Regions from separate parts of the Thioalkalivibrio sp. XN279 genome, predicted to be linked through region 3. Evidence: riboswitches for the same ligand, from Rfam matches in the RefSeq annotation. Region 3 holds a riboswitch; each other region holds the start of a gene.
What was found. A riboswitch is a leader RNA that binds a small molecule or an ion and turns the genes downstream of it on or off. The one in region 3 is predicted to bind cyclic di-GMP.
Positions count from the first base shown of each region.

Region 1 (3,274 bases), on a different contig from region 3:
TGTCTTCGTAGCGGACGATGTCGTCCTCGCCGAGGTAGGAGCCGGACTGCACCTCGACCAGGTGCAGCGGCACCTTGCCGGGGTTCTCGAGGCGGTGCGTGGTGCCCATCGGGATGTAGGTCGACTGGTTCTCGCCCAGCAGGAACACCTCGTCGCCGCGGGTGACGCGCGCCGTGCCCTGCACCACGATCCAGTGCTCGGCGCGATGGTGATGCATCTGCAATGACAGCTGCGCGCCCGGGTTCACCACGATGCGCTTCACCTGGAAGCGATCGCCGTTGTCGATGCTGTCGTAGCTGCCCCAGGGGCGGAATACCTGGCGATGCAGCGCGGTCTCGTAGCGGCCGTCGGCCTTGAGCCGCTCGACCAGCTTCTTCACGTCCTGCACCCGATCGCGCGGCGCCACCAGCACGGCGTCCTTGGTCTCGACCACGACGCAGTCGGCCAGGCCGACCGTGGCGACCAGGCGGCTCTCGGCGTAGAGATAACAGTTGGTCGCGTCCTCGCACAGCACGTCGCCGACCATGACGTTGCCGGCGGCATCGGACTCGGAAGCGTCATGCAGGCTGGCCCAGCTGCCGACGTCGCTCCAGCCCGCGTCGAGCGGCACCACCCATCCGTGCGCCGTGTTCTCCATCACCGCGTAGTCGATGGAGTCCGAGGGGCATTCCTCGAAGGCGTGCTTGTCGACGCGAATGAAGTCGAGATCCGTCTTCGCGCCGGCGATGGCGGCGACGCATTGCGACACGATCTCCGGGCGATGCGTGCGCAGCTCCTCGATGTAGCGGCCGGCGCGGAACATGAACATGCCGGAGTTCCAGTAGTACTCGCCGGAGCTGACGTACTCGGCGGCGAGCCGGGCGTCGGGTTTCTCCACGAATTGCTGCACGGGGGCGGGCTGCGCTGCGCCGGATGCGGCGCCGCCGGCAGTGGCGCTGGCCTCGCCTGCGCCGTCCTGGTCCGCGGCTGCACGGATGTAGCCATAGCCGGTCTCCGGCTGGTCCGGCACCACGCCGAAGGTCACCAGCTTGCCCTCCTCCGCCAGCTGCGCGCCCGCCGTGACAGCGGCGCGGAAAGCCTCGCGATCGCGGATGACGTGATCGGCGGGAAGCACCAGCAGCACCGGGTCGGCGCCCTGCTCGCGCTCCTGCAAGGCGGTGGCCGCGGCCAGGGCGACGGCCGGGGCGGTGTTACGCCCGGCGGGCTCGAGCAGGATGGCGGCGGGCTTCACGCCGATCTGCCTGAGCTGCTCCGCGACCAGGAAGCGATGCGCCTCGTTGCAGACGATGATGGGATCGGCGAGCCCGTTGATGCCATCGAGACGCTTGAGCGTCGCCTGCAGCATGGTCTCGTCGCCGATCAACGGCAGCAATTGCTTCGGGTAGAGCTCGCGCGACAGCGGCCAGAGGCGCGTGCCGGAGCCGCCGGAGAGGATGACGGGAACGATCATGCGGGCATTCCTTGCGTCAGGCGATGTGGCGGATTGTAAGGCATGGACACGGTCGGGGTGGGAACAGGATCACAACACGCCCGGCTGGAACGGTGTCCGCGCCTGATCAAGATTTCGCCCGCCTGGCAGCGGAAGGGCGTTCGGCAGGCCCGCCGCGATGCCCGTGGAAGTGTGACGCACGTCGCGAATCCGCGGATTTTTTCGCGGCCCGACCATCAAGCCCGCGCGGTCATGCGCCGATACCTACCCCGAACACGACACGGAGACTGACACGGGAGCTCATCGCAAGATCGAGTCCGTCTGACTGAAAAAGGCAAAACCGCCGAAAGGTGGTGACGCAAAGCCACGGGCCTAAAGGATCTCGATCCCAGGGCAGCCGGGCCGCCAGGCAGAAGTTCAGCAGACACACCCATGTCGACTCCCTCATCCGCGAGGAGTTGACCATGCACGCACTGCTTCCCAAGGGATCGACCTTCCTGGTCGCCATCCTGTTCGCCATGCTGAGCGCCCCGGGCTTCGCCGCCCCGCCCTCGCATGCCAACAACAAGGACAAGTCGGACCCCGGCGACGTCTCGGACCCGGTGGAGGACCCCGTCGCGCCGGCCTCGCAACTGCGCATCACCTCGCACGGCAGCGGCTTCGTGACGGAAACCGGCTCGATCACCGTGAACCTCCTGTTCGAGGGCGTGAACGGCGGCGCGACCGTCGCCTGGACGAACGCGCAGGGCGGCAGCGGCAGCGCGACGTTTCTCGGCAAGAACGCTTACGAGGCCGGCCCGATCGCATTGGCCGTGGGCACGAACCTGCTGAGCTTCACGGGCTACGACAAGTCGGGCGCGGCGCACGTCAGCACGCTCGCCGTGACGCGCGAAAATACGGCGCCTGTGCCGGACCCGAACCAGCCGCCTGAGATCTCCGGCACGCCCGACACGCATGTCACGGCCGGATCGAGCTACAGCTTCCAGCCCGAGGCTTCAGACCCGGACGGTGACGGGGTCGGCTTTTCCATCACCGGCAAGCCTGCCTGGGCGAGCTTCGACACGGTCTCCGGGCGCCTGTCCGGGACACCGGGGGAAGCGCACGTCGGCCTGCACGCGAACATCGAGATCGCCGTGTCGGACGGGCTCGAGGTGGTGGCGCTGCCACTGTTCAACGTCACGGTGGAGGCGCCGCCGCCCGTCACCGGCTCCGCCACGCTCTCCTGGGTCCCGCCGCTGGAACGGGAAGACGGCTCGGCGCTGACCAACCTCGCCGGCTACGAAATCCACTTCGGCAGCGCCGCCGGGGCGCTCGACCAGGTGATCGTGCTGGAGAACGCCGGGCTGACCAGCTACGTGATCGAGAACCTGGGCGCTGGCACCTGGTACTTCGGCATGAAGGCCGTGGATGCGCAGGGCCTGGAGAGCAAGCTCTCGACCGTGGTGAGCAAGACGATTTCCTGAAAATCAACCACTTTCGGGGGTCAGACCCCCTTTAAGTGGTGCTCGGGCGCTCGCCACGGCCGATGGCGTAGTAGGTGAAGCCGAGGCGCTGCATGTGCTCGGGGTCGAACACGTTGCGGCCGTCGAAGATCACCGGCTCGGCCAGCGCTTCCTTCACGGCGTCGAAGTCCGGGCTGCGGAACTCCATCCACTCGGTGACCAGCGCCAGGCAGTCGGCACCTTCCAACGCCTCGGCGGCGTTCTTGCACAGCACCAGGTCAGGCCGATCGCCGTAAATCCGCCGCGTCTCGTGTCGCGCCTGCGGGTCATACGCGCGCACCGTTGCGCCCGCCTCCCACAGCGCCTCCATCAAGACCCGGCTCGAGGCCTCGCGCATGTCGTC
Region 1 is NZ_JAANBD010000028.1:236,656-239,929, forward strand. It holds gene G8346_RS10720 (mannose-1-phosphate guanylyltransferase/mannose-6-phosphate isomerase) at 1-1,450, opposite strand, end outside; cyclic di-GMP riboswitch class I at 1,753-1,839, shown strand; gene G8346_RS10725 (putative Ig domain-containing protein) at 1,894-2,892, shown strand; gene G8346_RS10730 (UDP-glucose/GDP-mannose dehydrogenase family protein) at 2,924-3,274, opposite strand, start outside.
Region 1: it holds a riboswitch for cyclic di-GMP, as region 3 does, so the genes downstream of both, G8346_RS10725 (putative Ig domain-containing protein) here and G8346_RS04115 (hypothetical protein) in region 3, are expected to answer to the same signal.

Region 2 (3,274 bases), on a different contig from region 3:
GAAGCTCCATGCCGTGCCGACTTCGACGCTGGTGCCCGGCGTGCCGGAGATGGTCGGCGGGTTGTTCGCCGGTGCCGGCGTCGGATTCGGATCAGGCTCAGGAGCCGGTTCCGGGTCGGGCTCTGGGGCCGGGTCGCCAGGATCCGTGGGGTCGCCCGGATCGGTCGGATCGGTGGACTCGTTCGGGTCCGGCTCGGGCTCGGTATTGTTCGTTGGGGCTTCGCTGCGGCCGGCGGCATTGATGGCGCTCAGCTGGGTCTCGTCGGCATAGGCCGCGTCGAGCGTCGCCACTTCCAGCACAGTGTCGATCTCGGCGGGCAGGGCGGCGGCCAGGTCGGCGGGCAGCGCGCCAGGCGCCACGGCCTGCAGCACGACGATGGTCTCGTCGATACGCGGGTCGTCGCTCAGCACCTTCGCGGCCCGCAGCGAGCGCATCGCCTGCTCGAGGGCGGAGGCGGGGATGGCAACGTTCGCGCTGTTGTTTGCGGCGGGGGTATCGGGACGCACCTGCTGGATGGCACTGTCCATCGCCGTCGTCGCATCGTAACCGTACACGTGCAGCCGATTGGTCATGGCCTGCAGCAGCACGGCGGCGCTCGCCACGTTCGCCACCGCGGCCGTGCGGGCGTCGACGCCCGAGGCGCCCTGGCCGTCGATCCAGCCGTCGACCAGGTCGGCGGCGAGGCGGTCCACCACGGTGTCGCCGTCGATGTTGGCGCCGGTGACGACCATGGCGTCGCGAGTGCGGCGTATCATTTCGCCAAGCGTTTCGCTGGTCTTGACGATGACGTGGACGTTGTTCTCGTCAATCGGGGTTTCCGCGGGATCCGGGACGATCGCAGCGTCGAGGCCGAAGCCGTAGCGCTTGACCACGGCCTCTCGGGCCGTCGCTACGTTGGTGTCGTTGAGACCGCCGGCGCGTTGGGCGGCGCCGAAGATCAGCGTGGTGAAGGGGTTCAGGTTGCTGACGGTGCGGTTGTTCGGGCGCGAGATCGCGGTCACGAGCCGGAAGTCCGGCGCCATGCCGGTCACCAGGTCGATGCCCTGGTCCGCTTCTATTGTCAGCGCGTAGTCTTTGCCGCGCGCCTTGATGACGATGTCGTAATCGGCGGTGGAGCTGCTTTCGGTCTCCAGCAGCAACTGCCCGGAGCTGGAGCGGGCCCGCATGCGTGCGCCCACGATCGGCCCATCGCCGACGCTGCCGGTGACGCGGGTCTCGTAAATCTCGTCGGGGTTCACGCCCGACGGCGGCGGGTTGGCAACGGAGGAAATGAGGCTGCCAGTCCCGCCGCCGTCCTCACCGCCGCAACCAACGACGGTCATCAGGAGAGAGACGGCCAGCGCGCCGAGCGCTGATTTTACATGTTCGGTCCGAATAGCCATGGCGAAACCTCGCTTCGCAACATGGCCACGGAAAAGTTCAACTCACGGGAGGCAGTGCAGTGCGTATGGCGTAGCGTCGTGCTGCGCCGGCGAGAACGCGCCGGGCTTGGAAAGTGGCTGCTGAACCGTTGCCGGTGTGTCAGCCTCAATTGTGTGCCGATTCTTTCCATGATTCCTGGCAGCCCCGCTATCGTAGGATTTGGAGTCCCTTAGACCGGTGGCTTTGCGTCCTCACCTTTCGGTGAGTTTGCCTTTTTCAGTGGCCCCTACTTCTGTTGTCTTCACAGATCCCGTCGCCGGGTCTTACCGACACAGGGCAAACCGCCTCGAGGCGTGGTCCTTGGGCGGCGTCTGTGCAGGGGGTTGCCTGGGGAGTCGAGGGCGCCGGGGGGAGGGGAGTGTGGCGGCACCTCAGCTTGGCAACCCCGCTGTCGTAGGACTTCGTCCCTTAGACCGGTGGCTTTGCGTCCCCACCTTTCGGCGGGTTTGCCCTTGTCAGCGAGGGTGAAAGTAGCAGAGCGGCGCGCCGAAAAGCAAAGGTTTTTCGTGACCCGCGTCACGGTTCCTGCATTTATCGGGTGGTTTGGGGGGTCTGACCCCCGAAAGTTATTGAAAGGCAAAGAGAAGCGCCTCCAGGGATTTCCTGGAGGCGCTTGTGGTTCGTCTCGAATCTTGAGCCTAGGTGGCTCGACGACGCAGTAGCGCGACGCCCACCAGCCCTAATCCCAGCAGCGCCAACGGCGCCGGCTCGCTCACCGGCACGTCCACGCCGCGGATGAAGGCGGAGATGTGGGAGTAATCGCCCTTGAAGCTGTTGTAGAACCCTTCGATGTCGAGGGTGAGGCCGCTCCAGTAGTAGGCCACATACTCGTTCAACGGCGGGCTATTCTCGTCCGGCTGCTTCACCATGAGCGCGAAATCGACCGTGCCGGAGTAAATGGATACCAGCGAGAAGAAATAATCCCAGTCCTCGTCGTCAGATATGCCGGCGCTCAGCGTGAAGCCCGGCACCACTTCGTCATACCCCGTCTTCTGGTCGTATTTGCCGACGAACAGGAGCGGGTCGCCCGCGCCCTGGAAGAGGCCATTGACGGCGCTGGTCTCGGAGGCGACGGAATCGTTGCTGAGCGTCCCGATCGCGCATGAATCGGGCATCTCAGTATTGGCCTTCGCGCCTGGCGTCCCATCACATGAGATCGGGCTCAAGGCGCCCAGCGCGTGGCCGGAAAGCAGCAGCGCCACGCCCGCGAGCATGCATTGAAAGATCATCGTCCTGGTTTTCATGAAGTGACCCTCCGGTCTGTCCTTTAACCGCGGGTCGGAGCGTTTGTTATTCGAGATTGGAAACTCCAGCCCTCACCAGGAGAGATGCATATCGCATGCCAGCTTTGCTGGTCGCGCCAGGGAGAAAAAACCGGTTTTCAAACAATTGCTTGGACACAGGGTCTCAGGCGCGGCCCGAGGCGTGGGATGAGGGCGTCAAATTTATTGACGTGGGTTATGCGAGGAGGTCCGTACGCAGGCTTGGGGCCAGGGTGATGCGCCCGGTCTCGGCGCGCGATGACAGAGAACAAAAAACATTTAAATAAGTAGGTTATGAGTAATACCTAGAAAAATTGTTAATTTTTTTTTGGCGCAAATGCCCTTGGGTAAGCGGCATCCGCTGCCGGAAGTTATGTCAAGTTTACCGACATGATCGGAAAGGCCCGGCTGAGGGCGTGCAGGGTGGCCGGGACGGTCGGGATTCTGTATATGGCTGTGGCTTCAACGCCCGTACTTCGGCGCACGCTCCCAGGCCAGCGACGACGACACGATGCGGTCCAGGTCGTCGTGCTGCGGCGTCCAGCCGAACAGCTCGCGGATGCGGCGGGCGTCGGCGACCAGGGTCGGC
Region 2 is NZ_JAANBD010000028.1:110,135-113,408, reverse strand. It holds gene G8346_RS10185 (putative Ig domain-containing protein) at 1-1,383, opposite strand, end outside; cyclic di-GMP riboswitch class I at 1,558-1,645, opposite strand; cyclic di-GMP riboswitch class I at 1,799-1,884, opposite strand; gene G8346_RS10180 (PEP-CTERM sorting domain-containing protein) at 2,062-2,667, opposite strand; gene galE (UDP-glucose 4-epimerase GalE) at 3,148-3,274, opposite strand, start outside.
Region 2: it holds a riboswitch for cyclic di-GMP, as region 3 does, so the genes downstream of both, G8346_RS10185 (putative Ig domain-containing protein) here and G8346_RS04115 (hypothetical protein) in region 3, are expected to answer to the same signal.

Region 3 (3,274 bases):
GGTTCACGTGCCTTAGTTGGCTAAGCACACTTTGTTCGTTGTCCAGGTTCCGGTAGCAGCGTTCACATTATCGGTCGTGTTCACTTCCTTAAACGAAAGAGTGTCCTCCCCGATCAGGTCGAAGGCGGGATACCAAGTGTATCCATTCGGATATACCGCCTTGAAACTGACGTAGGTGATATCGCCATCTGCATTGAGCGTGTAGTTGAAATCGCTGAGTGTCTCTTCGAAGCCTGGAGTGGAACCGATAAATTGACCCGTGCCCCCAAGGTTTCCGTCAATGTCAAATCCGAGCTTGAATGAATGCTTGTAACCAGCATTGCTATTGACGCTGGTAACCGTAATCTCATACTCGGTGTTGCAGGGCTCGTAGGTGAACCACATGCCCCAGTTGCCACGGGTATTGAAACGGCCACCATCCGCCCATGCAGTCTCATAATCAGGAATGAACAACTTGCCGCTCGCCAGGTCGGCGAAGCCAGCGGCAACCAGCGACAACGGCGTCTTGATCCCAGTCAGGGCATCAATTTCAGAGAAAATTCCACTCGCGTGGTTTGCGCCGTAAAGCGTGCCATTCGAGCCAAACGCGAGCTGCTGATCCAACGCGTTTGCACCGTCAATCTTTGCAAACTCACCGGTAGTCAGATCGATGGTGAAGAAGAACTGCGGCGCGATGCGGGTACTTCCGTAAAGCATGCCTTCGCTGGAAATTGCGAAGTCCCCAAAGGTGAAATCAGCAGGTTCCCCAAAGCTATCCCAGGCGGTCGTGCCCTCACACAATTCCACATCGAATCGGACAAGCGTGTTTGTGCCCTCTGCGATGTAGTAGTACGCGCCGTCATACCATGCGGCACCCACAACCGAGCCGGGGAGATCCATCTCACACGCCCTGCCATACAGCCCCGTATCGAGGACGTAGTACCAGAGCGGAGAAGATGTCGTGTTCACACTCGGAGGTGCAGTGAAGTAGAGCGTATTGGCGTCTGGGTCGTAAGCCAGTCCGTTAGAGTATCCAGTGCCGTTCTCGAGCATCGTGCCATCGAAAGATTGGAGCAGAGTCAGGACGCCACCGACGGCGTCGATCTCATACAGCCCCTTTGCGCCACCACCGGTGCGAGTACCATAGATGACTGCCTCCGACTGACCAGCTACCTCGTTGCTGATCACGGCATGGGCAGCGACATACAGCGTGTCATTGGTGATTTCTCCCAGGCTGTCAGTCGGGATGCAAGTGTTCCATGCTGGAACCCCTCCCAATTGATCGTCGCCGTATGGAAACTGCCCTGGGACTGGATTGGCATAATACGGTTCGCCGAGGCGCTTATTCTCACGCGTCAGCGGGAAAGCCTCCGTGGCACCCACGTAGAGATGGGTCTCGTGAATGAGCCAGCCTTCTCCAAGCGCTTCGGCGCTCAATTCATAACTCACGCAAACCTGATCGGAATCGTGGGTCACACTAAGGGTGCCGACATCGACATCCTGGCTGGCATAAAGTGTCCGGGTGGCGCCATCTGCCAGGGCAGTGTTGGTTAAAGATCCTGCGAGCAACACAACAGCGCAAGCAGATGAGGCTAGTGCGGGTCTAATGATTTTCATGGCGTTGCTTCCTCCATTGAAGCGTCCTGAGCATCGTCAGTTACCTAACGCCTGGTTCGGCAGCCCGGCCGTCTTCCATGACGGGGAGACCCGAGGCTTTGCGACCCTACCTCGCGGCAGGTGTGCCATTTCGGTCAGACCATTTCTGGTACTTTTGGACCATACTCAGTCCGATTTGCAATTCAAGTAGATATTTAACATAACGCCATAGGGGTTTTCCGCAGCCTTCCCTTACGGCGTTGGCGCACTTCATAAGGAGTTGAAATTATGCGATCACCAGCAGGTCAAGTCCGGGCCCGGCAACGCGAATGGGCCCGCTCACAGGGGGTCGCGTTCGACGATCAAGGCTATACGCTCAACCTTGAGGACAACTTGTACGTGCCTCTTTCGAATGCGTCGATGAAGGAGTTCGAACAAGGCGACGGGGCGGAGCTTCCGCGTGACGGTGAGCGAGGAAAGATGCAGGCCCTGCACTCTTCTTCGGCTCTGGCCTGCAATGTCTTCGAGTACTGGCGCCAGCGTGATCCGGCGCCGCTTGCCGAGGCACTCGGTTTGACGGAAAGCATCGCGGAGATCAGGTTCGAGCAGAAATATCGAACAGGGCTGCCCGGCAATGCGCCGAACCTGGATGTCATCCTTGCGCTGACCTCCGGGCGCATCATCGCGATCGAATCGAAGTTCCTCGAGCCCTATGGCAGGCACCCCGCCCAGTTCAACCCCAAGTATTTTGAGGGCGGACGAGCATATTGGAAATCGGCGGGCCTGAAGTGTTGCCAGGATCTGGCGCATCAGATCCAAGGCGCAGAGAGGAATTTCCGCTGGCTCCACGCTCAACAGCTATTGAAGCATGCGTTGGGTCTTGCGCGGTCCGGGCACGAATGGGCTCTGTGGTACGCCTGGCATGAAGTCGAAGGCACCCAAGGCGCCGAACATGCCGCAGAGGCTGCTAAATTTGGCGAAATGCTGGATCTTGACGGCATCGGCTTCCGCTCGATGACTTACCAAGACATGTTCATGCGAATCCGAGCCGTCTGCACCACGCAGCATCAACCGTACCTGGACTACCTCGGTAACAGGTATTTCGCCTGAGGAGCGCGCAAGCGCTCGCTCCTCACTCCACCACCGGATAACACGCCTCGCCCCACACACCCTGCGCGTTCTCCATCATCAGGTGGATGACTATCGGCACCACGTCACCGAGGATGTTGGCGCCGTCGCGGATCTGGTCGCGGTTGACGCGGCTGTTCCAGGTGGCGCCGCCGTGCAGGACCTGGTTGCGCAGCACGTAGAGCCGCTCGAAGGTGGCGGCGAACAGCTTCTTGGTGCGCCCCTCGCCCAGCGCCCGACGCGCGGAGGACCGGCTGCGGTCGAAGCGCTCCTGCCACTCCGCTTCACTGATATAGCCGTTCACATGATCCCAGAACGGCTGGTAGACGAAGCGGTTGTCCAAGAGGAGCCGGATGGGGCCCGGGTAACGCTTCCACACCAGTTCGTAGAGCAGCTTCTCCCGATCGGCGTCGATGAGCCGGTCGAGGAAGGTGAGCAAGAGCCGCGTCTCCGAGAAGTCCCGCCGGCGCGGGAACTCCTGGGCGTAGGCGGCGTTGAACGCAAGCCACAGGAAGATGAACCGGGCATCGTGGTCCTCCGGTTCCTGCTGGGCGCGGTATAGCCAGCTCAG
Region 3 is NZ_JAANBD010000023.1:243,807-247,080, reverse strand. It holds gene G8346_RS04115 (hypothetical protein) at 13-1,596, opposite strand; cyclic di-GMP riboswitch class I at 1,652-1,733, opposite strand; gene G8346_RS04110 (hypothetical protein) at 1,864-2,685, shown strand; gene G8346_RS04105 (HEPN domain-containing protein) at 2,708-3,274, opposite strand, start outside.